DNA from 3 places in the Mesorhizobium sp. B2-4-19 genome. Region 2 is predicted to be linked to each of the others. Evidence: riboswitches for the same ligand, from Rfam matches in the RefSeq annotation. Region 2 holds a riboswitch; each other region holds the start of a gene.
What was found. Region 2 has a riboswitch for cobalamin ahead of FJ546_RS05820 (aromatic ring-hydroxylating dioxygenase subunit alpha). Riboswitches for the same ligand answer to the same signal wherever they lie in the genome.
Positions count from the first base shown of each region.

Region 1: another riboswitch for cobalamin. It lies ahead of FJ546_RS11160 (DUF1636 family protein); the one in region 2 lies ahead of FJ546_RS05820 (aromatic ring-hydroxylating dioxygenase subunit alpha).
Region 3: another riboswitch for cobalamin. It lies ahead of FJ546_RS10960 (CbtB domain-containing protein); the one in region 2 lies ahead of FJ546_RS05820 (aromatic ring-hydroxylating dioxygenase subunit alpha).

Region 1 covers NZ_VFUV01000005.1:115,562-125,437, forward strand. The annotation lists gene FJ546_RS11155 (winged helix-turn-helix domain-containing protein) at 69-1,268, shown strand; cobalamin riboswitch at 1,299-1,505, shown strand; gene FJ546_RS11160 (DUF1636 family protein) at 1,545-1,973, shown strand; gene cobW (cobalamin biosynthesis protein CobW) at 1,976-3,013, shown strand; gene cobN (cobaltochelatase subunit CobN) at 3,032-6,391, shown strand; gene cobG (precorrin-3B synthase) at 6,388-7,767, shown strand; gene FJ546_RS11180 (precorrin-8X methylmutase) at 7,770-8,402, shown strand; gene FJ546_RS11185 (precorrin-2 C(20)-methyltransferase) at 8,399-9,157, shown strand; gene FJ546_RS11190 (precorrin-3B C(17)-methyltransferase) at 9,154-9,876, shown strand, end outside.
Region 2 covers NZ_VFUV01000002.1:537,780-547,655, forward strand. The annotation lists gene FJ546_RS05775 (ABC transporter substrate-binding protein) at 1-230, shown strand, start outside; gene FJ546_RS05780 (sugar ABC transporter permease) at 409-1,422, shown strand; gene FJ546_RS05785 (carbohydrate ABC transporter permease) at 1,424-2,578, shown strand; gene FJ546_RS05790 (alpha-glucosidase family protein) at 2,583-4,247, shown strand; gene ugpC (sn-glycerol-3-phosphate ABC transporter ATP-binding protein UgpC) at 4,279-5,391, shown strand; gene FJ546_RS05800 (DUF680 domain-containing protein) at 5,475-5,711, opposite strand; gene FJ546_RS05805 (DUF680 domain-containing protein) at 5,779-6,018, opposite strand; gene FJ546_RS05810 (DUF680 domain-containing protein) at 6,089-6,295, opposite strand; gene FJ546_RS05815 (DUF680 domain-containing protein) at 6,368-6,565, opposite strand; cobalamin riboswitch at 7,060-7,260, shown strand; gene FJ546_RS05820 (aromatic ring-hydroxylating dioxygenase subunit alpha) at 7,374-8,621, shown strand; gene FJ546_RS05825 (hybrid-cluster NAD(P)-dependent oxidoreductase) at 8,642-9,739, shown strand; gene FJ546_RS05830 (alpha-ketoglutarate-dependent dioxygenase AlkB) at 9,835-9,876, opposite strand, start outside.
Region 3 covers NZ_VFUV01000005.1:67,737-77,612, reverse strand. The annotation lists gene FJ546_RS10965 (aromatic ring-hydroxylating dioxygenase subunit alpha) at 1-866, opposite strand, end outside; cobalamin riboswitch at 998-1,196, shown strand; gene FJ546_RS10960 (CbtB domain-containing protein) at 1,229-1,408, shown strand; gene FJ546_RS10955 (CbtA family protein) at 1,424-2,242, shown strand; gene cobU (bifunctional adenosylcobinamide kinase/adenosylcobinamide-phosphate guanylyltransferase) at 2,235-2,750, shown strand; gene cobO (cob(I)yrinic acid a,c-diamide adenosyltransferase) at 2,752-3,366, shown strand; gene cbiB (adenosylcobinamide-phosphate synthase CbiB) at 3,363-4,337, opposite strand; gene cobD (threonine-phosphate decarboxylase CobD) at 4,336-5,382, shown strand; gene FJ546_RS10930 (tyrosine phosphatase family protein) at 5,379-5,927, shown strand; gene FJ546_RS10925 (creatininase family protein) at 6,012-6,815, opposite strand; gene FJ546_RS10920 (RidA family protein) at 6,870-7,253, opposite strand; gene FJ546_RS10915 (ABC transporter substrate-binding protein) at 7,519-8,523, shown strand; gene FJ546_RS10910 (ABC transporter ATP-binding protein) at 8,536-9,360, shown strand; gene FJ546_RS10905 (ABC transporter permease) at 9,347-9,876, shown strand, end outside.

The sequences.
Region 1 (9,876 bases), on a different contig from region 2:
AACCCTGCTAGCATGGGCTGGAATCACCCGTCGGACCTCGGTCGAAACGCCCTTAGAGTGACAGCTGCATGAAGGAAAAGATCTCGCTTGCCGCCGCCCGGCGCATCGCTCTCGCCGCTCAAGGGTTTCTCGATCCCCACCCAAATGGCACACCCGATCGCCGCCACTTTGCCCGTGTGCTCTCCCGCACCGGCCTGCTGCAGATCGATTCCGTCAGCGCGGTGGTGCGCGCGCATTACATGCCGCTCTATTCGCGGCTCGGCCCGTATCCGCTCGCGCTGCTCGACAACGCCGCCGTGACGCGCAAGCGCACGGTCTTCGAATACTGGGCGCATGAGGCCTCGTTCCTGCCGGTCGAGACCTACCCGCTGATGCGCTGGCGCATGCAGCGCGCCGAGCAGGGCGACGAGATGTATCTGGGCCTGGCCAAATGGGGCCGCGAGCATGCCGCCTACATAGAAGAGATCTACCGCGAGGTTGTCGCGCGCGGCCCGATCGCGGCTTCGGCGCTGGAAGGCCAGAAAGGTTCGGGCGGCTGGTGGGGCTGGAGCCATGCCAAGCACGCCTTCGAATGGCTGTTCTGGGCTGGCCGCATCACCACGGCGCACCGCCGCGGCTTCGAGCGCTTCTATGATTTGCCCGAGCGCGTGCTGCCGCAGGCGATCCTCGACCTGCCCGTGCCGCCAGCCGAGGACGCGCACCGCGAATTGCTGCGCATTTCCGCCCGCGCCCATGGGGTGGCGACATCAGGCGACCTGCGCGACTATTTCCGGCTGTCGCCGGCCGACATGAAAGGCCGGCTGGAGGAACTGGTCGAGTTGGGTGAACTGCTGCCGGTGCGCGTCGAAGGCTGGGACAAGCCGGCCTACCTTCACAAGAACGCCCGCCTGCCCCGGAAGATCGAGGCCCGCGCCTTGCTGGCGCCGTTCGACCCGGTCGTCTTCGAGCGCTCGCGCTCGGAGCGGCTGTTCGATTTCCACTACCGCATCGAGATCTATACGCCGGCCGAAAAGCGCCAATACGGCTACTACGTCCTGCCTTTCCTGCTCGGCGACAGGATCGTGGCGCGCGTCGACCTCAAGGCCGACCGGCCGGCCAGCGTCCTGCGCGTCCACGCCGCCTACGCCGAGCCCAACGCTCCGCCTGAGACCGCCGCGCAGCTCTTCGAGGAACTGAAGCAGATGCAAGGCTGGCTCGGCCTTGAACGCATGGAAGTGACGCCTGCCGGCGATTTGGGCTCGGCGCTTGCCGACATCGCCATGTCGTAGCCGTGCGTTGACACCGCTGCCTGCAAAAGCCTAAATCCCGCTCCAGACGGTCCCTTGCCCGCAACGGCAGGGGCTAAGAGGGAATGCGGTGCGAGGTGAAAAATCTCAAATCCGCGGCTGTCCCCGCAACTGTAAGCGACGAGCCGAGGCCGAAAGCCACTGGGATGTTCCCGGGAAGGCGGCACCCAAGGCGATGACCCGCGAGCCAGGAGACCTGCCGTCTGCGACAAAAGAATCCGATCGCCCGGCGGGTTTCCGGGCAAGGAGCCCGGCTTTTTGGACCAGAACGGCAGTTTTTCGCCTGGCACAGCGGACAATTCGTCCGCCGACAGCGAAGCTTTGCCCGGCGTCACGGTGATCGTCTGCGCCTCGTGCCGCGACGAGACCGGCTCCGACGCCCATCCCCGCGCCGGCGAACTGTTGGCCGAAGACACGCGCTGTGCCGCATCTGATGAAAACATCCACATCCGCACGGTCGAATGTCTCGGCAATTGCAAGCGCCGGCTGAGCGCCGCGATCCTGCGCGACGGCTGCTGGAGCTACGTCTTCGGCGATCTGACCGTGAGCAGCGGCGCCGACCTTATCACCGGCGCCAAGCTCTTCGCCACCTCGACGGACGGCCTCATTCCATGGCGCGGCCGGCCTGATTCTCTCAAGCGCGGCCTCGTTGCCCGCATTCCTCCCCTCGACCTGCTGAAGGACTGATCATGAGCGCTTCCGTCACCCGCGTCCCCTGCACCGTCGTCACCGGCTTCCTCGGCGCCGGCAAGACGACGCTGGTCCGCCATCTCCTGGAGAACGCCGGCGGCAAGCGCATTGCGATCATCGTCAACGAGTTCGGCGACATCGGCATCGACGGCGAGATTTTGAAGGGCTGCGGCATCGACACCTGCCCGGAGGAAAACATCGTCGAACTGGCCAATGGCTGCATCTGCTGCACCGTGGCCGACGATTTCGTGCCCGCGCTCGACCAGATCCTATCGCTGACGCCGAAGGTCGACCACATCCTGATCGAGACCTCGGGCCTCGCCCTGCCCAAGCCACTGGTCCAGGCGTTCCAGTGGCCGACGGTGAAGAGCCGCGTGACCGTCGACGGCGTCATCGCCGTGGTCGATGGTCCAGCACTTGCCGAAGGCCGCGTCGCCAACGACATGGACGCCTTGCAGGCGCAGCGTGCGCAAGATGACAGCCTCGACCATGACGACCCGGTCGAGGAACTGTTCGAGGACCAGATCGCCTGCGCCGACCTGATCATCCTATCGAAAAGCGACCTGATGAACGCCGCCGGCTCGGCCCGCGCCAACGCCATCATCGGCGAACATTCCGCCCGTGCCGTGAAGATCGTGCCGACCTCGCATGGCAAGGTCGATCCCTCCGTGCTGCTCGGGCTCGGTCTCGCCGTCGAGGACGACATCGAGAACCGCAAATCCCATCATGACGGCGCCTTCGACCATGAGCATGACGACTTCGACACCTTCATCGTCGACATTCCCTCGATCGCCAATCCGGACGAACTGGCAAAGCGCGTCGCCGCTGCCGCCGAACAGGAAAACGTGCTGCGCGTGAAGGGCTTCGTCGAGGTCGGCGGCAAGCCGATGCGGCTCTTGCTGCAGGCGGTCGGCCCGCGCGTCAATCATTACTATGACCGCGCCTGGACCGCCGAGGACGACCGCCGTTCGCGCCTTGTCGTCATCGGCCTCAAGGGGCTGAACCGCCCGGCAATCGAGCGTATACTCGCCGGCTGATTTGACACACGGGCCGCGATGCATATCCTCACCACGACCTCCGCCTCGCTCGACGATTTCGCCGAGCCGGTCGATCTGCGGCAGATGCCGGCGGATATCGTGGCCCTGTCCTTCACCGACAGCGACCTCGCCGGACTGGCCGCCGCCTGGAAGGCGGATGCAGCCCGCCTGCCCTCGATGCGGCTGGCGGCACTGCGCGACCTGCGCCATCCCCTGTCCGTCGACCTCTGGATCGACAGCGTCGCTCGCCACGCCAAGATCATCCTGGTGCGCATCCTCGGCGGCTACGACTGGTGGCGCTATGGCTGCGACCAGCTGGCCTCGACCGCCCGCGAGCGCGGCATCAAGCTGGCGCTGCTGCCGGGCGAAAGCCATGACGAGGATATCAGGCTGATCGAAGCCTCGACGCTGCCGCGCCGGGAATTGGAAGCCCTGCTCGGCTATTTCCGCGAGGGCGGCTCGGTCAATATGGGCGCGCTGGTGCAGAGGCTGGCCAGGCTATCTGGACAGGACGCGGCCGTTGTTGAGCCGGTGGCGGTGCCGAAGGCCGGCTACTACGAGCCAGATCGCGGCGTCGTCCGCCTCCCCCTCGAGGGCGAGGGGAAGGTCGTGCCCATTCTCTTCTACCGCTCAATGCTTCTCGCCGCCGATGTCGCGCCGATCGACGCTCTTTTTGAAGCGCTGCGCCAGCGCGGCATAACCCCGGTCCCCATCTTCGTCTCCAGCCTCAAAGACCCGACATCCCTGGCCTTCGCGGAAACCGCGCTCGCCACGCTCAGACCCGCCGCCATCATCACCGCGACCGCCTTCGCCTCTGGTGCCGAACCCGGCATCGAAACCCTGTTCGACCGCGCCGGCGTGCCGGTCTTCCAGGTCATCGTCGCCACCACCCGCCGCGACATCTGGGAGAACAACCAGCGCGGCCTGACACCCGCCGACCTCGCCATGCATGTCGTGCTGCCCGAACTGGACGGCCGCATCCTCGCCGGTGCGATTTCCTTCAAGGGCGAAAGCGATGTCGATCCCGCGCTTGGCCACCGCGCCGTCGCCAACCGGCCGGAACCGGATCGCGTGGCGCAGGTGGCTGACCGCGTGGCAGCCTTCATCAAGTTGCAGGACACGCCCCGCACCGAGCGCAAGCTGGCCATTCTGATCCCGGATTACCCAAGCGCTCCCGGCCGTACCGGCTATGCCGTCGGCCTCGACGTGCCGTCCAGCGTGCTGGCGATGCTGCATGACCTGAAAGAACAGGGCTATGGCGTTGAAGGGATCCCGCAATCGCCGCGCGAACTGCTGGATTTGCTGGAGCGCAGCGATGGTGGGTTGGGGTTGGGCGACTATGTCGACTTTTCGAAAGACCTACCGGCTGAGGCTATCGCTGCGGTTAAGGCCGCATGGGGAAAGGCAGAGGGGGGCGCCTCGCGCCAACCTTCACAAGCGACCTCAGCAAGCTTCCCGTTCCGCGCCGCGACCTTCGGCAACATCACAGTCGCCCTCGCCCCAGATCGCGGCCGCTCCGCCGATCGCCGCGCCGACTACCACGATCCAACGCTGCCGCCGCGCCACGCGCTGATCGCCTTCGGCCTCTGGCTGCGCAAATCGCTGGGTGTGCACGCCCTGATTCATCTCGGTGCTCATGGCACGCTGGAATGGCTGCCGGGCAAGACCGTTGCGCTGTCGCAAAGCTGCTTCCCCGAGATCGTCACCGGCGCCCTGCCCGTCATCTATCCCTTCATCGTCTCCAATCCCGGCGAGGCAGCACAAGCCAAGCGGCGCATTGCCGCCGTGACCCTCGGCCATCTGCCGCCGCCGCTGACCGGCGCCGGGCTGGACGAAGATCAGCACAGGCTCGAACGCCTAGTCGACGAATACGCCCAGGCCGACGGCCTCGACCGCCGCCGCCGCGACCGCCTGGCCAAGCTGATCGTCGACACGGCGCGAAAGACCGGCCTCGCCGCCGAAGCAGGTGTCGCCAGGACCGACGCACCCGACGAGGCGCTGCGTCGCATCGACGCCTGGCTCTGCGACCTCAAGGACTTCGCCATCAAGGACGGGTTGCATATCTACGGCCGCGCGCCCGACGATGAGGCCGACGCCATGCGCCGCCAAAGCGCCGAGGCTGAAAGGTCAGCGCTGCTTGCCGCCCTCGACGGCCGCCACGTCAAGGCCGGCCCGGCCGGCGCGCCGGCGCGCGGACGTTCCGACGTGCTGCCCACCGGCCGCAATCTGTTCACGTCGGATCCGCGCACCATGCCGACGCCGACCGCCTATGATCTGGGCAAGGCGGCGGCCGAAGAAGTGGTGCGCGGCTATCTGCAATCGCATGGCGACTGGCCGCGTTCGCTGGTCATCGACCTGTGGGGCTCGGCCTCGCTGCGCACCGGCGGCGAGGAGATCGCACAAGGCCTGGCGCTGATGGGCTGCCGGCCGCAATGGGATGCCTCCACCGGCCGCATCACCGGCATCGAAGTTCTGCCGCCGGCCACGCTCGGCCGCCCGCGCGTCGACGTCACCTGGCGCATATCGGGCCTGTTCCGCGACATGTTCCCGACCCAGATCGCGCTGCTCGCCGCCGCCGCCAACGCCGTCGCCGCCCGCGACGAGGACGATTCGGAAAACCCTTTCGCGGCCCGGACCCGAGCGGACGGCAGGATTAGCCCGCGCATTTTCGGCACCTCGCCCGGCACCTATGGCGCCGGCGTCGAGGATCTTTTGTCCAGTGGCGACTGGGGTACGCGCGAAGAGATCGGCCGCGCCTATCTCGACGCCACCTCGCATGCCTATGGCGGTGCCGGTGGCGAAGGCATCTCGGCGCCCGGCGCGTTTGAAACCCGCATCGCCGAAGCCGATCTTCTGGTCCACACCGGCGACGACCCCGGCCGCGATATTCTCGAAGGCTCCGCCGACGTCGCCTTCATCGGCGGCTTCTCGGCCGCGCTTGCCGCCCTTGGCCGGAATGCCGATGTCATCGTGCTCGACACGACAGACCCGCAAAAACCGAAGCCGCGCTCTGTCAGCGAGGCCGTATCGCGGGTGGTGCGCGCCCGCGCCGTCAATGCGCGCTTCATATCGGGCCAGATGCGGCACGGCCCCCGCGGCGCCTCCGAATTCGCCGAGACGGTCGACCGGCTGGTCGGCTTCGCCGAAACCACCCACGCCATTTCAGGCGCGCTGATCGAGGCCGTGCACGATGCCTATATCGGCGACGCGGAAGTCCGCGCCTTTATCCTTCGGGAAAACCCGGCGGCGGCGAAAGTCATTGCCGAGCGTTTCCTGTCGGCGCGCCGGCGCGGCCTCTGGCATCCCTTGCGCAATTCCATCGACGACGATCTCGCCGCGCTGATTGCCGAGGCCGAGGCGCTGGGAGTGGCGGCATGAACGCCATCTCGCGTCGCGGCGCCTGCCCGGCCCTGTCGGCGCCGATGCAGACCGGCGATGGGCTGCTGGTGCGGCTCAACCCGGTTGCTGGGACCCCATCTTCTGAAGGATTGTCGCCAAAGCTGTTGATCGGTCTGGCCGAATCCGCCCTGCGCCATGGCAACGGCATCATGGAAGTGACCGCGCGTGGAAGCTTGCAGATACGTGGTCTGACAACGGAGAGCGCAACACTGCTGGCAGCGGAAGTGGATGCGCTGGGCATTGCGGTACGGACTGGCCTGCCGGTCGAGACGGGACCGCTGGCAGGTATCGACCCGCAGGAAATCGCCGATCCGCGACCGCTGGCTGAGCGGGTCAGCGCGGCGATCGAGGATGCTGGGCTGACGTCAAGACTGGGACCGAAAGTGTCTGTCGTGGTGGACGGCGGCGGGCAGCTGACGCTGGATGCGGTAACGGCCGATGCGCGGCTGAAGGCGGTGCGGAGTGGGGCCGGGGTTCGGTGGCAGGTGTCTGTTGCGGGTGATGGGCAGAGTGCGAGGCTGCTCGCCACCGTACGAGACGACGCGGCGCGCGACATTGCTGTTGCAGTGCTGAGGATGGTTGCAGAGAAAGGCCGCGAGGCTCACGCAAGAGACTTGTCGGAAAGGCAGTTGGTGTCTCTTGCGGATTGGCTATGCTTGCCAAGTTTGCGCGAGGCGCCCCCCTCTGTCCTGCCGGACATCTCCGCCTCGCGCAAACCTATCGGCCTTTTCCCCTTAGCCGGCGACACTTTCACCCTCGGCATTGCCCTCCCCTACGGCAGCATGCCTGCCGACAAAATCATCGCTCTCGCAAAAAACGCCCTCACCCTCGGCACCACCGAAATCCGTCTCGCCCCAGGCCGCGCGATGCTCTTCCTCGGCCAACCCTCGGACACCAATCCGTCTCTCCAAGCCACAGCCGCCGGCCTCGGCTTCGTCACCTCCCCCGCCGACCCGCGCACGCGCATCGCCGCCTGCCCCGGCACGCCAGCCTGCGCCTCCGGCCGAATCGCCACCCGTGACATCGCCGAGACGATCGCCGCCAAAAACGCCGACATCCTCGACTTCACGCTGCACGTTTCCGGCTGCGCCAAGGGCTGCGCGCATCCCGGCCCGGCGGCGCTCACAATCGTCGGCGGCGAAAATGGAGCCGGACTTGTCGTGAACGCGACGGCAAAGGCTCTTCCTGCCGGCTACAGGCCGGGCTATGACGCCGCGCGCGGCATCGGTCGCGTCGCGGCGGTGATCCGCAGTGCACGATTTCAGGGCGAGACCGCCGCTGCTTGCCTGACAAGGCTCGGGCCGGCGGCAATCGCCGAGACTTACCGACAGGCCCAAACTAAAAAACGGAAATGAGCATGGCCGCCTACAACTACATCCACGACGGCACGGCGATCTACGAGCGCTCCTTCGCCATCATCCGCGCCGAGGCGGACCTTTCGCGCTTCTCCGAAGCCGAGGCCGATGTCGCCATTCGCATGATCCATGCCTGCGGCCAGGTCGAAGCATCGAGCCATTTCGTTTTCTCGCCCGACTTCGTCACCGCCGCTCGCAGGGCTCTCGCCGCCGGCGCGCCGATCTTCTGCGATGCGGAAATGGTTTCGCACGGTGTCACCCGCGCCCGGTTGCCGGCCGGCAACGAGGTGATCTGCACACTGCGCGACCCGCGCACGCACGACATTGCCAAGGAGATCGGCAACACCCGCTCCGCCGCCGCGATCGACCTGTGGGGCGAACGCATGGCCGGCTCCGTCGTCGCCGTCGGCAATGCGCCGACTGCACTCTTCTATCTCCTGGAGAAACTGCGCGACGGCGCACCGAAGCCGGCGGCCATCATCGGCATGCCCGTGGGCTTCGTCGGTGCCGCCGAATCGAAGGATGCGCTGGCCGAGAATTCCTATGGCGTGCCCTATGCCATCGTGCGCGGCAGGCTCGGCGGCAGCGCCATGACCGCCGCCGCGCTCAATTCCCTGGCGAGGCCCGGCCTGTGAACGCGCTTCCCAAAGGCAAGCTCGTTGGCGTCGGCACCGGTCCCGGCGACCCCGAACTGTTGACGCTGAAGGCCGCGCGTGCCTTGGCCGAGGCCGATGTCGTCGCCTATTTCGCCAAGCGCGGCAACAACAGCAATGCGCGCGCCATCGTCGAGGCGCGCTTCCGGCCGGATATGCTGGAACTGCCGCTGCTCTATCCCGTCACCACCGAGATCGACAAGGATCACGACGACTATCGCTCGCAGATCACCGGTTTCTACGAGGAGTCGGCGCAAAAGGTCGCCGAACATCTCGAAGCAGGCCGAATGGTTGCCGTCCTGTCCGAAGGCGACCCGCTGTTCTACGGCTCCTACATGCATCTGCATGTGCGCCTCGCCCATCGTTTCCCGACCGAGGTCATTCCCGGCGTCACCGCTATGTCCGGCTGCTGGTCGCAGACCGGTGTGCCGATCGTCCAGGGCGATGATGTGCTGGCCGTGCTGCCCGGCACGATGAGCGAATTCGAGTTGACCCGTCGGCTGGCCGACACCGATGCAGCCGTCATCATGAAGGTCGGCCGCAACCTGTCCAAGATCAGGCGTGCGCTGGAAGCCACCGGCAAGCTGACCCGCGCCGTCTATGTCGAGCGCGGCACCATGGCGGGCAGCGTCTCGATGAAGCTCGCCGACAAACAGGACGACAAGGCGCCCTATTTCGCCATCATATTGGTCGCCGGCTGGTCCGGCCGGCCCGGGGCGTTGGGAGTGCAAGCATGAGCGGCCGTCTCACCGTCATCGGTCTCGGGCCCGGCAATGCCGATCAGGTCACCCCTGAAGCCAGCCGCGCCGTGGCCGAAGCGAAATTCTTCTATGGCTACAAGCCCTATCTCGACCGGCTCGAACTGCGCCCGGACCAGACTCGTGTCGCGTCCGACAACCGCGAGGAACTCGCCCGCTCCAAGGATGCCTTGATCAAGGCCGCCGAGGGCCATGACGTCGCCGTGGTTTCCGGTGGCGATCCCGGCGTCTTTGCCATGGCGGCCGCCGTCTGCGAGGCGATCGAGGCCGGCCCGGCCGAATGGCGCGCGGTCGATGTCGCCGTCGTGCCTGGCATCACCGCAATGCTCGCTGTCGCCGCCCGTATCGGCGCGCCGCTCGGTCATGATTTCTGCGCCATTTCGCTGTCCGACAATCTGAAGCCGTGGGAGTTGATCGAACTGCGTCTTCTGGCGGCGGCCGGCGCCGGCTTCGTCATCGCGCTCTACAACCCGATCAGCAAGTCGCGCCCCTGGCAGCTTGGCCGCGCCTTCGAGTGCCTGACCGCGATCCTGCCCGGCACCACGCCAGTCATTTTCGGCCGCGCCGCCGGCCGTCCGGACGAGCGCATCGAGGTTTATCTGCTGGCCGATGTCGACGCGCAAAAAGCCGACATGGCGACCTGCATCATCATCGGCTCGCCGGAAACCCGGATCATCAAACGCGGCGACAAACCGGCG
Region 2 (9,876 bases):
TCGTCACCCCCTTCAAGAGCGCCAACAAGGATGCCTATGGCAGCGATGCGCTGAAGAAGCAGGGCGAGATCCTGGTCGGAGCGACGACAGTCCGCTTCGACGGCTCCGACCTGATGCCCGGCAAGATCGGTGCCGGCTCATTCTGGACCGGCATGATCGATCTGGTCGGCGGCAAGTCCGCGCAGGACGTGGCCGCCGACATCCAGAAGAGCTGGGACGCAATCAAGTAGATCGCAACAGGCAAGCTGGAACCTTACTGATCCTCCTGCAGGATCCGGGCCACGGCCCGGGTCCGACCGGCGGCGTATGCCGGAAGCCTTCGCGTTTCGATTGTTCCGAATGACTCACCAAGTCGGTGCATCCGACCGCCCAGCTTGCCTGGCTGGTCATGCGCAGGGAGAGGGACCCATGGCGGCTCAGATTTTCTCGGCCATTTTCGTCATCATCATCGGCGTCGGCGGCTGTGTCGCCTACTTCTGGGGCGCCAACAAACTGCTGGACCTGACCTTCCCTTCGCGCGGGGTCACCGGCACGGCTGCCGTCAACAATCTGCGCCGGCAGGGCGTTGTGCGGCCATGGCTGTTCGTCGGCCCGGCGCTGATCATTCTCACCATCTACCTGATCTACCCGGTGATCGCGACACTGTGGCTCTCCTTCCTCGACCGCAGCGGCAGCAGTTTCGTCGGGCTCGCCAATTACGAGTGGGCTTTGCGCGATCCAGACCTCCGGCGCTCGATCCTGAACAACCTGCTGTGGCTGGCGGTGGTGCCGGCGGCCTGCACCTTCCTCGGCCTGATCATCGCCGTGCTCACCGACAAGATCTGGTGGGGCACGATCGCCAAGAGCCTGATCTTCCTGCCGCTGGCCATCTCCTTTGTCGGCGCCAGCGTGATCTGGAAGTTCATTTACGAGTATCGCGGCGAGGGCCAAGTGCAGATCGGCCTGCTCAACGCCATCATCCAGCATTTCGGCGGCCAGCCGCAGGTGTGGATATCGCTGCCGTTCTGGAACAATTTCTTCCTGATGATCATCCTGATCTGGATCCAGACCGGCTTTGCCATGGTCATCCTGTCCTCGGCGTTGCGCGGCATTCCGGAAGAGACGCTGGAGGCCGCGGTCATCGACGGCGCCAACCCGTTCCAGATCTTCTGGAAGATCATGGTGCCGCAGATCTGGGGCACCATCGCCGTCGTCTGGACCACCATCACCATCCTGGTGCTCAAAGTTTTCGACATCGTGCTGACCATGACCAACGGCCAGTGGAACAGCCAGGTGCTGGCCAATCTGATGTTCGACTGGATGTTCCGAGGCGGCGGCGATTTCGGCCGCGGCGCAACGATCGCCATCATCATCATGATAGCGGTCATCCCGATCATGGTCTGGAACATCCGCCAGGCGAACAAAGAGACGGGAGGACATTGAGATGGCCGTCGCGACCGGAAAATCCTTCGCCAGCCGTTTCGGCGTCCACATAGCGGTGCTGGTCTTCGTTGCCATCTGGACCGTTCCGACACTCGGCATCCTGGTCTCGTCGCTGCGAGACAAAGACCAGATCGTCGCCTCGGGCTGGTGGAATTCATTCGCCAGTTCCAGCCAGACCGAGGCCGGGCGGCTGCCACCCGCCACGGCGCAGACCCAGAAGGACGGCAAGTACGTTCTCGAGGGCAACATCTTCGGCGATGGCGCCAAGCGCAACATCAGCGCCTTCGGCGTCAAGGCGGCCGCTCCGACGCAATATCCGGCCGGCTCATCGGCTGACCTAGGTGACGGCGTCACCCTGCAGGTCAATGCCGACGGCAGCTTCGTCATGACCTCGCCCAAGGCGTTCGAAGGCGACCGCGGCCAGCGTCTCTACTATGCCTCGTCGGCGCCGCCGAAATTCACCCCCGACAACTACCAGACGGTGCTGTTCTCGGAAGGCATCGGCCGCTCGTTCATGAATTCGCTGACCGTCACCATACCGGCGACGGTCATCCCGATCCTGATCGCCGCCTTTGCCGCCTATGCGCTGGCCTGGATGCGGTTTCCCGGCCGGGCGCTGCTGATCGCGGTCATCATCGGCCTGCTGGTGGTGCCGCTGCAGATGTCGCTGATCCCGCTGCTCAAACTCTATAACGGCGTCGGTACTTTCTTCGGCGTGCCGTCGAAGACCTATCTCGGCATCTGGCTGGCGCATACCGGCTTCGGCCTGCCTTTCGCCATCTATCTGCTGAGGAGCTATATCGCCGGCCTGCCGCGCGAGATCATGGAATCGGCCCGCATCGACGGCGCGAGCGATTTCGAGATCTTCGTCAAGATCGTGCTGCCGCTGTCCTTCCCGGTGCTGGCCTCCTTCGCCATCTTCCAATTCCTGTGGGTATGGAACGATCTTCTGGTGGCGATGGTTTTCCTTGGTACGGCACCCGACCAGATCGTGTTGACGGCCAAGCTCAACGCGCTGCTCGGCTCTCGCGGCGGCAACTGGGAGATCCTGACGACATCGGCCTTCATCACCATCATCGTGCCGCTAATCGTCTTCTTCTCGCTGCAGCGCTATTTCGTCCGCGGGCTGCTCGCCGGCTCGGTGAAAGGAGGCTGAAACCATGCAATCCGCTTTGAAAGCCAGTTCGAACCCCGACCTCGCCATCGCTCGCGACTGGTGGCGGGGCGCTGTGATCTACCAGATCTATCCGCGCAGCTACCAGGATTCGAACGGCGACGGCATCGGCGACCTCAAGGGCATCATCGGACGGCTGCCCTACATCGCCGCGCTCGGCGCGGACGCCATCTGGATCTCGCCCTTCTTCAAATCGCCGATGAAGGATTTCGGCTACGACGTCTCGGACTATTGCGACGTCGACCCGATGTTCGGCACGCTGGCCGATTTCGACGCGCTGACGGCGGAGGCGCATCGGCTGGGTCTCAAGGTGATGATCGACGAAGTGCTGTCGCACACGGCCGACATCCATCCCTGGTTCAAGGAAAGCCGGTCGAGCCGCAGCAATTCCAAGGCCGACTGGTATGTCTGGGCGGACGCCAGACCCGACGGCACGCCGCCCAACAACTGGCTGTCGATCTTCGGGGGGTCGGCCTGGCAGTGGGATACCAGCCGCCAGCAATATTACCTGCACAATTTCCTGGCCGAGCAGCCCGACCTCAATTTCCACAACCGCGAAGTCCAGGATGCGCTGCTCGACGTCACCCGCTTCTGGCTGGAACGCGGCGTCGACGGCTTTCGCCTCGACACGATCAATTTCTACTTCCACAGTCAGGGCCTGGAGAACAATCCGCCGCTGCCGCCGGAAGAACGCAACGACCAGACCGCGCCGGCGGTCAATCCCTACAACTACCAGGACCATCTCTACGACAAGAGCCGTCCGGAAAACCTCGGCTTCCTCGAACGCTTTCGCGCTTTGCTCGACGAATATCCGGCAACCGCCGCCGTCGGCGAGGTCGGCGATTCGCAGCGCGGGCTGGACGTCGTGGCCGCCTATACGGCCGGCGGCAAGCGCGTGCACATGTGCTATTCCTTCGACTTCCTGGCGCCGGAAAAGATCAGCGCCGCCAAGGTGCGCTCGGTGCTGGAAGCCTTTGGCAAGGTCGCCAGCGACGGCTGGTCTTGCTGGGCGTTTTCCAACCATGACGTGATGCGCCCGGCCTCGCGCTGGGCCGCCGGCGAAGCCGACCCTGTCGCCTATCTCAAGGTCATCTCGGCATTGCTGATGTCGCTGCGCGGCTCGGTCTGCATCTACCAGGGCGAGGAACTCGGGCTGGGCGAGGCCGAACTGCGCTTCGAGGATCTGCAGGACCCCTATGGCATCCGCTTCTGGCCGGAGTTCAAGGGCCGCGACGGCTGCCGTACGCCCATGGTGTGGGATGGCGGCGCCAAGAATGGCGGCTTTTCCCAGGCCAAACCCTGGCTGCCGGTGCCCGCCAAGCATCTGGCGCAGGCGGTCAATGTCCAGCAGGGCGACCAGACTTCGCTGCTCGAGCACTATCGGCGCTTCATGACCTTCCGCCGCGCCCATCCGGCCCTGGCCAAGGGCGACATCACCTTCATCGAAAGCGAGGGCGACACCGTCGCCTTCACGCGCCGCGCCGGCAATGAGCAGGTTGTCTGCGTCTTCAACCTGGGCGCCAACCCGGCCAAGGTTGACCTTGGCGGCCGATCCCTGCAACCTTTGCCGGGACACGGGTTTTCCGGGCAGGCGAGCACCGGTTCGATCGAGCTTGGCGGCTACGGCGCCTGGTTCGGGCGCATAGACTGAAATCTTTGAGGAAATCACTGGGAGGACACCAATGGCCGATGTCAATCTGAGACAAGTGAAGAAGTCCTACGGCAATCTCAACATTCTCCACGGCATCGACCTCGACATCAAATCGGGCGAGTTCATCGTCTTCGTCGGTCCATCGGGCTGCGGCAAGTCGACCTTGCTGCGCTCGATCGCCGGGCTCGAGGAAATCACGTCGGGCGAACTCAAGATCGATGGCGACGTGGTCAACGACGTGCCGCCGTCCAAGCGCGGCATCGCCATGGTGTTCCAGTCCTACGCGCTCTATCCGCATATGACGGTCTACGACAACATGGCGTTCTCGATGAAGATCGGCAAGGAGAACAAGGCCGAGATCGACCGCCGCGTGCGCCAGGCCGCGGAAATCCTGCAATTGACCAAATATCTCGACCGGCTGCCCAAGGCGATGTCGGGCGGCCAGCGCCAGCGTGTCGCCATCGGCCGCGCCATCGTGCGCAATCCGAAAGTGTTCCTGTTCGACGAGCCGCTGTCGAACCTTGACGCGGCGTTACGCGTCGCCACGCGCATCGAGATCGCCAAGCTCAAGGAATCGATGCCCAACACGACGATGATCTATGTCACCCACGACCAGGTCGAGGCGATGACGCTGGCCGACCGCATCGTGGTGCTGAAGGACGGCCATGTCGAACAGGTCGGCACGCCGATGGACCTTTACAAGAAACCCGGTAATCTGTTCGTCGCCCAGTTCATCGGCTCACCGGCCATGAACATCCTGCCGGCAACCATCGACAAGACCGGCAACCCGACCGTCGTCAGCCATGTCGGCGGCCGCAAGGCGACGGTGCCTATCATGACGCCGGCCTCGGCCAAGGGCGCGGCGGTCAGTTTCGGCGTGCGGCCCGAAGACCTGATGATCGCCAGCGGCGCGGACTATCTGTTCGAGGGAACAGTCGACTATGTCGAGCAGCTCGGCGAGGTCCAACTGGTCTATGTCGATATCGGCCGCGCCGACCTGCCGCTGGTGACCAAACTGCCGGGCAATGTCGAGGTCAAGCGCGGTTCGACATTGCGGCTGAGCGCCAATGCCGAGGACTTGCATATCTTCGATGCGGACGGACATTCCTTCGCGCTGCAAAAGCCGGAAGCAAAAGCGGCTTGAGGCCGCCGGTTCTGCTCGGTCAAGGCAACAAAAAAGAGCGGCGGGCCAAGCCCACCGCTCTTTTGGAAAATCAACTTCGGCTGTTAGCGGCCGAAGAGGTTCCGGTCGCTGCCCTGGGGAGCGGACGGCTGCACGTCGCCCGACGAATTGAGCAGCTTGTAGACAGGCGAGCCGGTGTTGCGCACCGAAGAGGTCTGCCCGGTGTCAACGTTGGCGGTCGCCAGCTTGTTGATGTCGGTGCCACCAACGTTGTCGTTGCCAGCATAGGCGGTGCCGGCGGCGATCAAAAGCGCGGCGGCGGTGAGAACAATCTTTTTCATTTTAGGACTCCTGAATTTTTATGTTGCGGCGAGCAGCGGACTATCCCGCCGCTCTGCCGGGGCGGCTTTAACGGCTGCCGTAGAGATCGCGGTCGCTGCTCTGGGGAGCCGAATTCTGGGCGCCTCCGGACGAGTTGAGCAACTTGTGGACGAACGAGCCGCTGTCGCGGATGGCGCCCGTATGCGAGGTGTCGACGTTGGTGGCTGCCTGCTTGTTGATATCGGTCCAGCCAACATTGTCGTTGCCGGCGAAAGCGCTGCCGGAGATCGCCAGAACGGCGGCGGCAGCAAGGATGATCTTCTTCATTTCAAGTACTCCTGAATTTCCAAGTCCCCGGGCGGCGGGCAAAACCCACCGGCTGCCGGGGGATCGGCTGTTAGTTGTTGCCGAAGAGGTTACGGTCGGCGCCCTGCTGAGCAGGCACCTGGGTGGCCGGAGCCGACTTGTCGACCGAAGCCGTGTAGGAATGGTCGACCGCAGCGGCCGGCTGGTTGGCACCGTTGGAACCGTAGTTGTCGCTGCCAGCGAAGGCGCTGCCGGAAATGGCCAGGACGGCGGCGGCAGCAAGGATCATCTTGTTCATGTTAGTCTCCTGAATTTCTCAAGGTCGGCCAGAGCGGCGGGCGAAAAGCCCGCGATTAGCCGGGATCTGTTGTTAGTTATTGCCGAAGAGGTTGTGATCGGCTCCCTGGGCAGGCGTCTGAGCAGCCGGTTCCGACTTCTTGGTCGAAGCGGTGTACGAGCTGTCGACAGCCGTGGCTGCGGCGGCAGTCGAACCGTAGTGGTCGCTACCAGCAAAGGCGCTGCCGGAAATAGCCAGAAGGGCGGCGGCAGTGAGAACAATCTTTTTCATTTTTGGTACTCCAGTATTTTTTCCGTCCGTCTAGCGGCGTGTCCTGGGATTGAAATCGCGTCGTTCGGACAGCCCCGATGTGGGAAAGCCAGTTCGCCGTTTCCAATCACGAAGTTGTTCCGTGTGGACCAAGAATCCGCTACTTGAAATTGTGCCAAGGGCTCCCAAACAAAGCATTTTTCTTCTCGATATCAAGTACTTAATAAAATCCAGCCGCAACATCACAGACTGTATCGGAGGTCCATCGTTCACACCGTCCTGCACGCACCGTCAACAGAAACGAACCGTTCGGTTCGATTTTAGAGTCTGCTAATAGTCACTTTTCGAAACCGTTAACCTCCTTTGCCCCGTTCCGGGTCGATTTTGACAGCCGGTACTGCTATCGGCGGAGACGATTTTCGTGACCGCTGCCCGTGACCTGATCGTTGCGCATGCGTGTCGCGCCGCATGGATACGATGTCGCTTTCATGCCGATGTCGCAAACGCTGTCGTGATTAGATCATGTCATCTCAGGTGCCGCTTCGTGACGACGGGCGGAGAATTGGGAAGCCGGTCAAAATCCGGCGCTGCCCCCGCAACGGTGGTGGAGTTCAAGTCGCAACGGGAGACCACTGGGCGAAAGCCTGGGAAGGTGTCGCGACCGTCCGCAAGGACACTCCAGAGCCCGGAAACCAGCCCGAGATTTTTGAACTCGACTGATCGCGGTGGGCGGTCAAGAGGCGGATCGCGCGTGCCCGGCTTTCGCCGAGCCGCGTCTCATCCTTCCTCAATCACCACCAGTTCAGTCCTTGAAGTATGGGGACAGGACATGGATGCGCGCAACGATATGCTGAGGCTGTTGAATGGCCGCAGAGAGGGCTTCTCGCTCGAGCAGCCCTTCTATACCGATCCCGATTTCTTCAAGCTCGACATGGAGCTGATCTGGTATCGCGACTGGCTGTTCGTCGGCCATGATTGCGAACTGCCCAAGCCCGGCAGCTTCACCACCGTACAGATCGGCGACTACCCTGTCGTGCTGGTGCGCGATCAGCAGGGCAAGATCAACGCCTTCCACAATTCCTGCCGCCACCGCGGCAGCCGCGTCTGCAACACCGACAAGGGCGTGGCCGCCAAGCTGGTCTGCCCCTATCACCAATGGACCTATGAGCTGGACGGAAGGCTGCTGTTTGCCCGCCAGATGGCAGACGGCTTCGACAAAAGCCAGTTCGGCCTGAAGCCGGTCGCCTGCGAAAGCGTGGCCGGCTATATCTTCATCTGCCTGGCCAAGGAACCCGCCGACTTCGCGCCGATGCAGGCGATGATCGAACCCTATCTCAAGCCGCACCGGCTCAGCGAAGCAAAGATCGCCTTCGAGAGCACGATCGTCGAGAAGGGCAACTGGAAGCTCGTCTGGGAAAACAACCGCGAGTGCTATCATTGCGCCGGCAATCACCCGGAACTGTGCAAGACCTTCCCGGAAGCCCCAACGGTGACCGGCGTGCAAGGCGCCGACAGCGATCCGGAAATGCTGGCACACTGGGCCAAATGCGAGGCGGCCGGGCTGCCGAGCAAGTTCCGCATCGATCCGGCCGGGCAATACCGCGCCACCCGCGCGCCGCTGCTGCGCGATGCGGTCAGCTACACGATGACGGGCAAGCGGGCGGTGAAGAAGAACCTTTCCGACAGCGTCTCGGCCGACCGCATCGGCTCCTTGCTGCTTTACCACTACCCGACGACCTGGAACCACATCCTCGGCGACCATGCCGTCACCTTCCGCGTGGTGCCGATCAGCGCCACGGAGACCGCGGTGACGACCAAATGGCTGGTGCACAAGGATGCAGTCGAGGGCGTCGACTACGATCTTGCCGAACTCACCCATGTCTGGACCGAGACCAACGACCAGGATCGCCGCATCGTCGAGGAAAACGCGTTCGGCATTCTGTCGCCAGCCTATGAGCCCGGTCCCTATTCGGAGCTGCATGAGGGCGGCGTGATCCAGTTTGTCGAATGGTACGCGTCCTTCATCGGCCCACGGCTTGCCGAAGATGGCCGGCCGGCCCTGCGCAGTGTCGCCTGAGAGGTTTGGGGATGAACGCGATGACGGATCTTGGCCTCTATCGCCATCTCGATCAGATGGCGCCCTGGAACGACAGGCTGCAGGTACTGGAAGTGATCGGCGTCAGCGACGAGGCGCCTGACGTCAAGACCTTCACCTTCCGCTCCGACAACCAGACCTGGTTCCGCTACAAGCCGGGCCAGTTCGTGACGCTGGAACTGCCGACGTCGGACGGACCGCTGATGCGCACCTATACGCTGTCGTCGTCGCCGTCACGGCCGTTCTCGATCGCGGTGACGGTGAAGGCGCAGGCCGGCAGCATCGGCACACGCTGGATGTTCGATCACCTTGTGCCCGGTTCGCACGTCAAGGCCTATGGGCCGAGCGGCGACTTTTCGCTGCACAGCCACCCGGCGGCCAAATATCTGTTCATCTCGGCCGGTTCCGGCGTGACGCCGATGATGTCCATGCTGCGTTGGCTGAACGATTGCGCGCCATGGACCGATGTCGGCTTCGTCAACTGCGCGCGGCGCGCCGAAGAGATCATCTTCCGCAAGGAGCTCGAACTGCTCGGCGGCCATATGCCGGGCCTGTCGCTCGGCTTCATGATCGAGGAGCGGTCGAGCCGCGAGGGCTGGTATGGCCATATGGGCCGCATCGACGCGATCCGGCTGCCGCTGCTGGCGCCCGATTTCCGCGAACGCGAGATCTTCTGCTGCGGTCCGGATCCTTTCATGCGCGCCGTGCGCGGCATGCTTGAAGCCGCCGGCTTCGACATGACGAAATACCACCAGGAGAGCTTTGCCGTACCCGCGGTGGAGGAAGTCCCGGCGCCGTTCGCGTCGCCCGGGGAAGACGGCATTGCCGTTCCCGTCGAGGCAACACCGATCCGCTTCGCGCTTTCGGATGTCGATGCCGAGTGCATCGCCGGCCAGACCGTGCTGCAGACGGCGCGTTCCTCCGGCGTGCGGATCCCCGCGGCCTGCGAATTCGGCCTGTGCGGAACCTGCAAGGTGAAGAAAGTCTCCGGCGCCGTCGAGATGAGCCACAATGGCGGCATCCTCGATCACGAGATCGATGACGGCTTCATCCTCGCCTGCTGCTCGAAGCCGCTTTCGGCTCTCGAAATCGAGGCGTGACGGCGTCGGGCGACCCCGGCACGACAGCCTTGCCAAGCAGTTGCGGCTGTTTCCAGGACCCTGGCGACCTCGGTAGGACGCGCGTCGGGATCGGCCTATAAGGCGTTCTCGTGCGGCTTCGTCACTCGCCGCAGCGT
Region 3 (9,876 bases), on a different contig from region 2:
GGCAGGCTGGTGGCGTAGGTCTGGCCGGCGGCGCGTTCGGCCGGCGTCAACCCGGAAAAGACCGGCCCATGCGTCTTGCCGTCGCGCGACCACGTCTCGGCGCCGGTACGCAGGCCTCCGGAAAACTCCGGCGCGTCATTGTCGGCGTGGCGCGTCCATTCGGGATCGTCGTGCCGGCTCATCAGGCCGCGGCCATAGATCGGTACCAGCCGCGACAGGTCCTTGTGGACGCCCGGGCAGTGCAGGCACTCGTTGAAGTTCTCCCAAAAGATCTTCCAGTTGCAGTGCATCACCTTGCGCAGCACATGGGCCGATACCAGAGTTTCCAGCGGCCAGTTGTCGAGATTGCCGGAGGCCGCATCGAAGGATGCCTGCGCCGAGCCCGCCGCACCCTCCTGCAGATTGATGAACACGAAGCCGCGCCACACCGAGAGCGCGACGCGGTAGAGCGGATGGTCGGCCTTGTCGAAGCCGTCCGGCAGCGATTTCGACGGCACGCGCACGAGGTCGCCGCGCAGCGAATAGGACCAGGCATGATAAGGGCAAGTGATCAGCCGGGCCTTCAGCCGGCCCTCGCTCTCCTGGCAAAGCTGCGAACCGCGATGGCGGCAGGTGTTGTGGAAGGCGCGCAAGGCGCCGGTTTCGTCGCGCAGCACGAGGATGTCCTGCGTGCCGACGCGGAACCGGCGGAAGGCCAGCGGCTGGGCCAGATCGGCCTCGCGGCAGACGAGCAGCCAGTTTTTGTACCAGATGGCGTCGAGGTCGCGCTGGTAGCTCTCACCGTCCCAATAGGCCGATGAGGGCAGGGTCGGTTCGGCCTGGGTCAGGCCATTGTAAGGGGCGCGCTCGCCGGCAATGGGCTGCATGGCTGGCTTCCTGTGAAGCGGCCAGCCGACACCCGACCAGGAGAAATGTCAATTGGCGTGCCCGGAGACGGCATGGCGCAATCGCGCTGTTTGCCGGCGGAATTTGGTTTGCCGCGTGTCGTGATTTTCCCTATAGTCATGCAGTCGTCGGTTCCGTTTTGGAGCCAAGAGGGAATGCGGTGCGGGCGAAATTCTTGCCCAATGCCGTGGCTGCCCCCGCAACTGTATGCGGTAGTCCTCTCCATATGCCACTGAAGATTCGTCTTCGGGAAGGTGGGGAAGGGCGCTGATCCGTGAGCCAGGAGACCTGCCGACGACGGCAAAACTGACAGGCCCTCGGGTGGAGGGTGAAAGGACAAGATATGAATACCGCTTCCGTCTCCCTCGGCACCTCCGTCTCCTCGCAGTCGCGCTTCATGCAGCTGGCGCTCGCCGCGTTGCTCGGCACGTTCATCATCGGCTTTGTCGGCTTCTCGCATATCGATGCGGTCCACAATGCAGGTCATGACAACCGGCATTCGATGGCTTTTCCCTGCCACTGACGAGGATCTGACGTCATGAATCTGTTTCGCAACGTCGTGTTCATCGCGGCGATCGCAGGGCTCGTGGCCGGCGTCGTCCTCGCCTGCATGCAGGCCTATGCCACCGTGCCGCTGATCCTCAAGGCGGAAGTCTACGAGCAGGCCGAAGGCGGCCATAGCCATGACCATGCCGCCGCACCGGCGGCGCCAACTGAGGCCGCCGGGGGCAACGCCACGAGCTCCGCCGCACCGGCGGCATCGAACGCCATGAGCGCCGCCACCCCGGTGCCGGCCGCAGCCGCCGCTCCGGCCGAAGACGAAGGCTGGGCACCGGCCGACGGCTTCGAGCGCTTTGCCTTCAACGTCGTGTCCAATGTCGTCACCGGCATCGGCTTTGCGCTGATCCTGGTCGCGGTTTCGGAATTCGCCGGCGGCATCGGCAATTGGCGCCAGGGCGTGTTCTGGGGTCTTGCCGGCTTTGCCATCTTCACACTGGCGCCAGGTCTCGGTCTGCCGCCGGAACTGCCGGCCATGCCGGCGGCCGACCTCACCCAGCGCCAGATCTGGTGGGTGGCGACGGTGATCGCGACCGCCATAGGGCTCGGCCTGATCGCGTTCCGCAAGTCGCTGCCGCTGGCCATCCTTGCCGTGGCGCTGATCGTTGCTCCGCACATTGTCGGTGCGCCGCAGCCCGACAGCTTCGAGACGCCGATCCCGGAAGGCCTGCACCACCAGTTCGTGGTTGCGGTGACGTTGACCAATCTGGTGTTCTGGCTGGTGCTCGGCGCCGTCGTCGGCGTCGTGCGCGGACGCTTCACCGGCACCGCGACCAGCCTGCGCGACAGCTTTGCCTGACCGCAACAAGCTGACCTTCATCATTGGCGGCGCGCGCTCCGGCAAGAGCGCGCATGCCGAAATCCTGGCGACGGCGTTGCCGTCACCGTGGACCTATATCGCCACCGCGCAAGCCTATGACGACGAAATGCGTGAGCGCATCGCGCTGCACCGCTCGCGGCGCGGCGAAGGCTGGACGACCATCGACGCGCCGCTCGACCTTGCCGGCACCCTCGATGCCTTGCCCGACAACCAGCCGGTGCTGGTCGATTGCCTGACGCTGTGGCTGACCAATCACATGCTGGCCGATCGCGACGTCGGCGCCGAGTGCCGGCGGCTGGCGGATGTGCTGTCGCGGCCGCGCGGCACATGGTTCGTGGTCTCCAACGAAGTCGGGCAAGGTATCGTGCCGGACAATGCCCTGGCGCGCCGTTTTCGCGATGACGCCGGCCGGCTCAACCAGCAGGTCGCGGCGATCGCCGATATTGTTCTGCTGATGGTGGCGGGGCTGCCGCTGAAGGTGAAGTGACATGACCGACATCGACAACAAGGACGAAGAGCGCCATCGCGCCAAGATGGCCAAGCGCAAGGCGGTGCAGGACGCCGAGGTGGCGAGCAAGACGGTCGAAAAGGGCCTGCTGATCGTCAACACCGGTCCGGGCAAGGGCAAGACCACGGCCGCCTTCGGCCTGGCACTGCGGATGCTTGGCTACGGCAAGCGCGTCGGCGTCGTGCAGTTCATCAAGGGCAAATGGCACACTGGCGAGAAGGATGCGTTTGCCGCTTTCGGCGACCGCGTCGTCTGGCACGCAATGGGCGAGGGCTTTACCTGGGAGACGCAGGATCTGAAGCGCGATATCACGGCCGCGGAGGCCGCCTGGACCAAGGCGCTGGAGTTGATCGCCGATCCCTCGATCAGCCTTGTCGTACTCGACGAACTCAACATCGCGCTGCGCTATGATTATCTCGATCTCGACAAGGTGGTTGCGGCGCTGAAGGCGCGGCGCGAGGGTCTACATGTCGTCGTCACCGGCCGCAACGCCAAGCCGGCGCTGGTCGAGGCGGCCGATCTGGTCACCGAGATGGGCGTGACCAAGCATCACTTTTCGGCAGGCGTGAAGGCGCAGCAGGGGATCGAGTTCTAGAACGCAAGAACGGCGATGACCGAAACCACGGCGAACAACGCGATCAGCAAATAATCGGCGATGCGGTAGAGTTTCAGCGCCCGCCTGATGTCGCCGCTGTCGACGTCGCGGCAGCCGCCTTCGCCCATGAAGACGTCATCGACCACGATGCCGCCATAGCTGCGTGGCCCGGCAAGCGCCAGGCCAAGCGCGCCGGCCATGGCCGCTTCCGGCCAGCCGGCATTGGGCGAGCGGTGCTTTTTCGCATCGCGCCATACCGCCTGCCAGGCACTGCGGGGATCGGCGTCCTTGACCAGGAAAGCCGCCAGCACGACCAGCAGCGCCGTCAGCCTCGAGGCAGGCAGGTTGATCCAGTCGTCGAAGCGCGCCGCCGCCCAGCCGAAAGCCTCGTGGCGCGGGGTGCGGTGGCCGATCATCGAATCGGCGGTGTTGGCCGCCTTGTAGGCAGCGCCGCCGGCCAGTCCGCCAACACCGGTCCAGAAGGCGGGGGCGACGATGCCATCGGAAAAATTCTCGGCCAGGCTCTCGATCGCCGCGCGACAGACGGCGGCGCGGTCGAGCGCTTCGGGATCGCGGCCGACTATGCGCGAGACGGCGACCCGGCCCATGGCGAGGCCGCCCGATTCGAGCGAGTCGGCCACGGCCTCGACGTGATCGTAGAGGCTCTTCTGCGATAGCAGCGATGTCGCCAGAAGGGCGGCAATGAAAAACCCCAGCGGAACGAACCAGAGCAGGACAAGCTGCACGCAAAGGCCGATCACCGCCGGCACCAGCACGATGACCAGCAGCGCCTGGACGCCACGTTGGCGACGCAACGCGTCGGGATCAGTGGCGCGGTTGAGCCTCAAGTCGAGAAAGGATATCAGCCTGCCGAACCACGTCACCGGATGGCCGATGGCGCGGAAGAGCCAGTCCGGGTAACCCAGGACGAATTCGACGGCCAAAGACAGGAAAGCGATCAGGACTGACATGAAGCTTCTTGATGGAGGGGTGGACCATGGTGGGAGTCTTGGCCGGGCGAGGGCGCTTTTCCCCAACGCTCCTCTGCCGTTCGTCGACCTTTCGACCGGTATCAACCCGCACTCCTACCCGCTTTTCGACCTGCCCGCCACCTCGCTGTCGCGATTGCCGGAAGCGGGGCGGACCCGGGAGTTGACGGAGATCGCGGCCAGTACCTATGGCTCACCGTCGCCGGCCAATGTCGTCGCGGCGCCCGGCACGCAGATCCTGCTGCCGCGCGTGGCCTCGCTGGTGAGACCCGGCAAGGCATTGGTGCTGGGGCCGACCTATGCCGAGCATGCGCGCGCCGCGGCGATCGCCGGGCACCAGGTGAGCGAAGTCAGCGATTTTGCCGCGCTGGCGGATGCCGACCTTGCGATCATCGTCAATCCGAACAACCCGGATGGGCGCGTCATCGAGCGCGACCGGTTGCTGGCGCTGGCCGCCGGGCTGCGCGCCAGAGGCGGGCTGCTGGTCGTCGACGAGGCCTTCATGGATGTCGGCCCGCGTCAGCACAGCCTCGCCGGCGACGTCGATCAAGGCGGGCTTGTCGTGCTGCGTTCCTTCGGCAAGTTCTTTGGGCTGGCCGGCCTGCGGCTTGGCTTCGCGCTTTCCGATCGCCCAACGGTGGAATTGCTGGAAAGGCAATTCGGGCCGTGGGCAGTGGCCGGTCCAGCGCTGGACTATGGCATTCGCGCGCTTGCCGATATTGGCTGGCAGGACGCGATGCGGGCATCGCTCGCCGAGGCAGCCGCGCGGCTGGACGCATTGTTCGGCCGTTTCGGCGTGCCGGTCGTGGGCGGCACCACGCTGTTCCGCTATATCAGTCTTCCGGATGTCGCCGGCCTGTTTTCGGCGCTTGGCGAGAGGGGCATTCTGCTTCGCCACTTCAACGATCGGCCATTGGTGTTGCGGGCCGGCCTGCCGGGGAGCGAGTTGGAATGGCAGCGGCTCGAATCCGCCCTTGCCGAATGGGCGGCGCGGCGCGAGGATCAATCGAAGGGCTCGAAGCAATGATCCATGTCTGCTCGCTGGCAAAGGTCGAGGAAACGGTGGCAAGGACCGGCGCCGACCGCATGCTGTCGCTGCTCGCCGCCGGAACCGAGGTGGTGCGACCGGCCTCGATTGTCCGGGAAAACCATCTGCATCTGGTCATGCACGACATAGCGGTGGCGCAGGAAGGCATGACCATGCCTGGCGAGGAGCATGTCCGCGACGTGCTCGATTTCGCGCGCCGCTGGGACCGGGCGAAGCCCATGGTCGTGCATTGCTATGCCGGCATCAGCCGCTCGACCGCTTCGGCCTACATCATCGCCGCCGCTCTGGCGCCGACACGCGACGAGGCCGAACTGGCCTGGACGCTGCGGGCGCTGTCGCCCTCGGCGACACCCAATCCACGGCTCATTGCCGTGGCCGACGCGCTGCTGGATCGCAACGGCCGGATGATCGAGGCGATCCAGTCGATCGGGCGCGGCGCCGACGCCTTCGAAGGCACGCCGTTCGCGCTTGATATAGACGGCTGGAGCGTTTCACCGTTTCATGGAAACGGCGAACCACTCTAACGCTTTGTTCTGACGCAATTCCCAAGGGAAAGCGCTACGCGCTTTTCCCGGGAAAACCGCTCACTTTTCCTGGAATTGCTCTAGTTACTTCAGCCAGTCGGCGAGCTTCGCCTTGCGCACATCCCTGAGCAGGCTGATGAAACCGTCGGCCTGATGCTCTGCCGTCAGCCTGCCTTTTTCCGATGTCGCGATGCTGGCGTCGCCAACCACGCCATTGGGGTTAAGGTCACTGGCGATCCAGGCAAAGGCATGGGTGCCGGTGTGGCGCAGCAGCGAAAACTCCTTCTCCGCCACGGCGACGTTGGAAACGAAATTATCGGCCTTGCCCATGTCGACGAGGTCGGGCCGGAAATGCAGCATCAAAGAGGTCTCGACATCGCCGCCATGGATGCCGTGGCGGTCCTCGAGTTCGGTGTACATGCCGGCCGGACGGCCAAAACGCTGCCAGCTCGTCTTCACCGCCAGCATCTTTTCGCGCACACGCAATTCACGCGTGATGATGCCCATGATCTCTTCATTGCCGCCATGCGAATTGACGACGATGAGTTTGCGCACCCCGGCGCGGGCGATTGACACGCCAAGCTCGGTCCAGGCCTCGACCAGCGTCGTTGCCGGCAAGGTGAGCGTGCCCGGCGCATGCAGGTGCTCGTTCGACTTGCCTACCGCCTGGACCGGCAGGATGCGGATGTCGAGATCGTCGGGCAGGCGGGCGATCACCGTGTCGAGCATGCCGTTCATGATCGAAGTGTCGGTCGAGACAGGCAGATGCGGTCCATGCTGCTCGATCGCCGCCACCGGCAGAACGGCGATCGTCGCCTCCGGATCGATCGAGGCGTATTCCGTGGTCCGGTAGTCGCCCCAGCAGACGCGTCTTTTTGCAGCGGTCATGTCATGCCTCTTCGATGAACGGTGAGACCTAGCGCGGCACAGGCCTGCTGTCGATCACCCAGCCGCGATGACCTCGACCTCGACCTTGAATTCGGGGCGGGCAAAGCCGGAAACGATCATCAGCGTCGAGGCCGGCGCGGGGCTCGAAAACAGCCTGTCGCGGACATCCATATAGGGCCGAAGATGCGCGCGGTCGGTGACATAGGCGTTGATGCGCACGATGTCCCCGAGCCCCAGCCCAGCCTCGCCGAGGATTGCCTCGATGTTGCGGAAGCAGAGTTCGGCCTGGGCGCCGGCGTCCTCGGGAATCTGGTCGTCCGCCGTGATCGCCACCTGACCCGAGCACAGCACCAGCCGCTTGCCCGCCGGCACTTCGACGCCGTGGCTATAGCGGGCGAAGGGCGGCTTGATCGACTTCGGGGTGAGGAATCTGAACATGGCAATCTCCTGGATGCCGTCAGCCTAAGGCGGGACGCATCACAGCTTCAAGATGGCGGTGCATGTTGCCGGTGCGATTGTGGACAGGCGTTCAAAAAATAGGCACGATGCCTTCGGTGCAGCACGACCTTTCCGGCTTTCGCAGATGGCTGTGGTGCAGGCGGGCGGGTTCCGGCGCGTGACGCCGGTGGCATGTGTCTTGCTTCTTGAATCTTCGGTGTCGAGCCTGGCGCGTGGCGCCGGAGCAAACAAAGGGTGGTTGTCGATGTACGCAAAACAGAAGATCTCGGTAGCGGTGGTGGCCTTGCTTGCCGCCAGCACGCTGGGTGCCGCGGCGAATGAAAAAGTTACCTTCGGCACCAACTGGCTGGCCGAGCCGGAACATGGCGGTTACTATCAGGCCGTGGCGGACGGCACCTATGCTGCCTGCGGCCTCGACGTCACCATCATGCAGGGCGGTCCGCAGGTCAGCGGCCGGCCGATGCTTTTGGCCGGCAAGATCGATTTCTACATGGGCGGCAATCTGCTGTCGGCCTTCGATGCCGTCCAGCAAGGCATTCCGATGCGCGTGGTGGCGGCCGATTTCCAGAAAGATCCGCAGGTCATCATGTCCCATCCCGGCGAGGGGCTGGACAAGTGGGAAGACCTGAAGAACGCCGACCAATACATACTGGGTGACGAAGGCGTGCAGACCTTCTTCCAGTGGATGGTCACCGCACTCGGCTTCGACGCCGCCAAGCGCGCGCCCTACACCTACAACACCGCTCCCTTCCTCGCCAACAAGAAGTCGATCCAGCAGGGTTACGTCACCTCGGAGCCGTTCGCGGTCAAGAAGGAAGGCGGCTTCGTGCCGAACCAGTTCCTGCTCGCCGACTATGGCTGGGACACCTACTCGACGACGATCGAGGTGATGCAGGACACGATCGACAAGAAGCCGGAGGTGGTCCAGTGCTTCGTCGATGGCTCGGCCAAGGGCTGGTACAAGTACCTCTACGGCGACAATAAGGCCGCCAACGACATGATCAAGAAAGACAATCCTGACATGAGCGACGAGCAGATCGCTTTCTCGATCGGGCAGATGAAGAAGTTCGGCCTTGCCGATTCCGGCGACACCGAGAAACTCGGCATCGGCGCCATGACCGACGCGCGCATCAAGAGTTTCTATGACAAGATGGTCAAGGCCAAGGTCACGCCTGAAGGCATCGACATTTCGAAGGCCTACACGCTGGCCTTCGTCAACAAGAGCGTCGGGCTCGACCTGAAGAAATAGGCCAGCCTGAGCATGATAGGGGAAAAGGTGGCGCGAGCGCCGGCATCGGACGTCGCTCCGACCTTGCTGGCGCTGCGCGGCGTCGGCAAGGTGTTTTCCAACGGCGTGACGGCGCTGAGCGACGTCGACCTGACGATCAGGGAAGGCGATTTCCTCAGCCTGCTCGGGCCGTCCGGTTGCGGCAAGTCGACGGCGCTGCGGCTGATCGCCGGCCTGTCGACGCCGACCTCCGGCCTGCTTGACTGGCGCGGCGGCGGTTCGCTCGACCGCGCCAACATCGGCTTCGTCTTCCAGGAGCCGACGCTGTTGCCCTGGGCCAGCGTCTTCGACAATGTCTGGCTGCCGCTCAGGCTGAAAGGCATTTCCCGCGCCAAGGCCGCCCCGGCGATCACGCAAATGCTGGCGCGGGTGCACCTGACCGGTTTCGAGGACGCCGTGCCTCGGGAACTGTCCGGCGGCATGAAGATGCGCGTCTCGATCGCGCGCGCCATGGTGACCAAGCCGCGTGTGCTGCTGATGGACGAACCGTTCGCAGCACTGGACGAGATCACCCGTTTCAAGCTCAACAACGATCTGCTGGAGCTTTGGCAGGACGAACGCTTCACCGTCGTCTTCGTCACCCACAGCGTCTTCGAAAGTGTGTTTTTATCCAACCGGGTCGTCGTCATGGCGGCGCGGCCGGGCAGGGTGTTCGACGAACTCGCCATCGAGGCGGCCTATCCGCGCGACGAAGCATTTCGCACCTCGCCCGACTATGCAGCCCTTTGCCGTCAGGCATCCGACGTGCTGGTCAATGCCATCAATTCAACAGCGGGCCCGCATCATGACGGTCATTGACGGCACGTTGAAACTCGACCCCGAGGAAGCGCGCCGCGTGCGCCAGGAGCGGCTCGAGCGGGTCGGCCGCTGGGTGCTGCCGCTGGCGATCATGATCCTGGCGATCTGGCTGTGGGACCGCATCTGCGTGTGGAACGAGATCCCGCAATATATCCTGCCGCGCCCCGGCGTGGTGCTGCAGACGCTCCACAACGATGCCGGCCTGCTGTTCTCCTCGCTGCTGGTCACCTTGCGCATCACCTTCCTCAGCCTGGCCTTGGCCGTCATCGGCGGCGTCGGGCTGTCGGTGCTGTTCGCGCAATCGAAATGGGTGGAGATGTCGTTCTTCCCGTTCGCCATCGTGCTGCAGGTGACGCCGATCGTGGCGATCTTTCCGCTGATTAACATCTACGTGAACAACCAGACGACCAAGCTTCTGCTGTGCGCCTGGATCGTCGCCTTCTTCCCGATCCTGTCCAACACCACGCTCGGCCTGAATTCGGTCGACCGCAATCTGCGCGACCTGTTCAAGCTCAA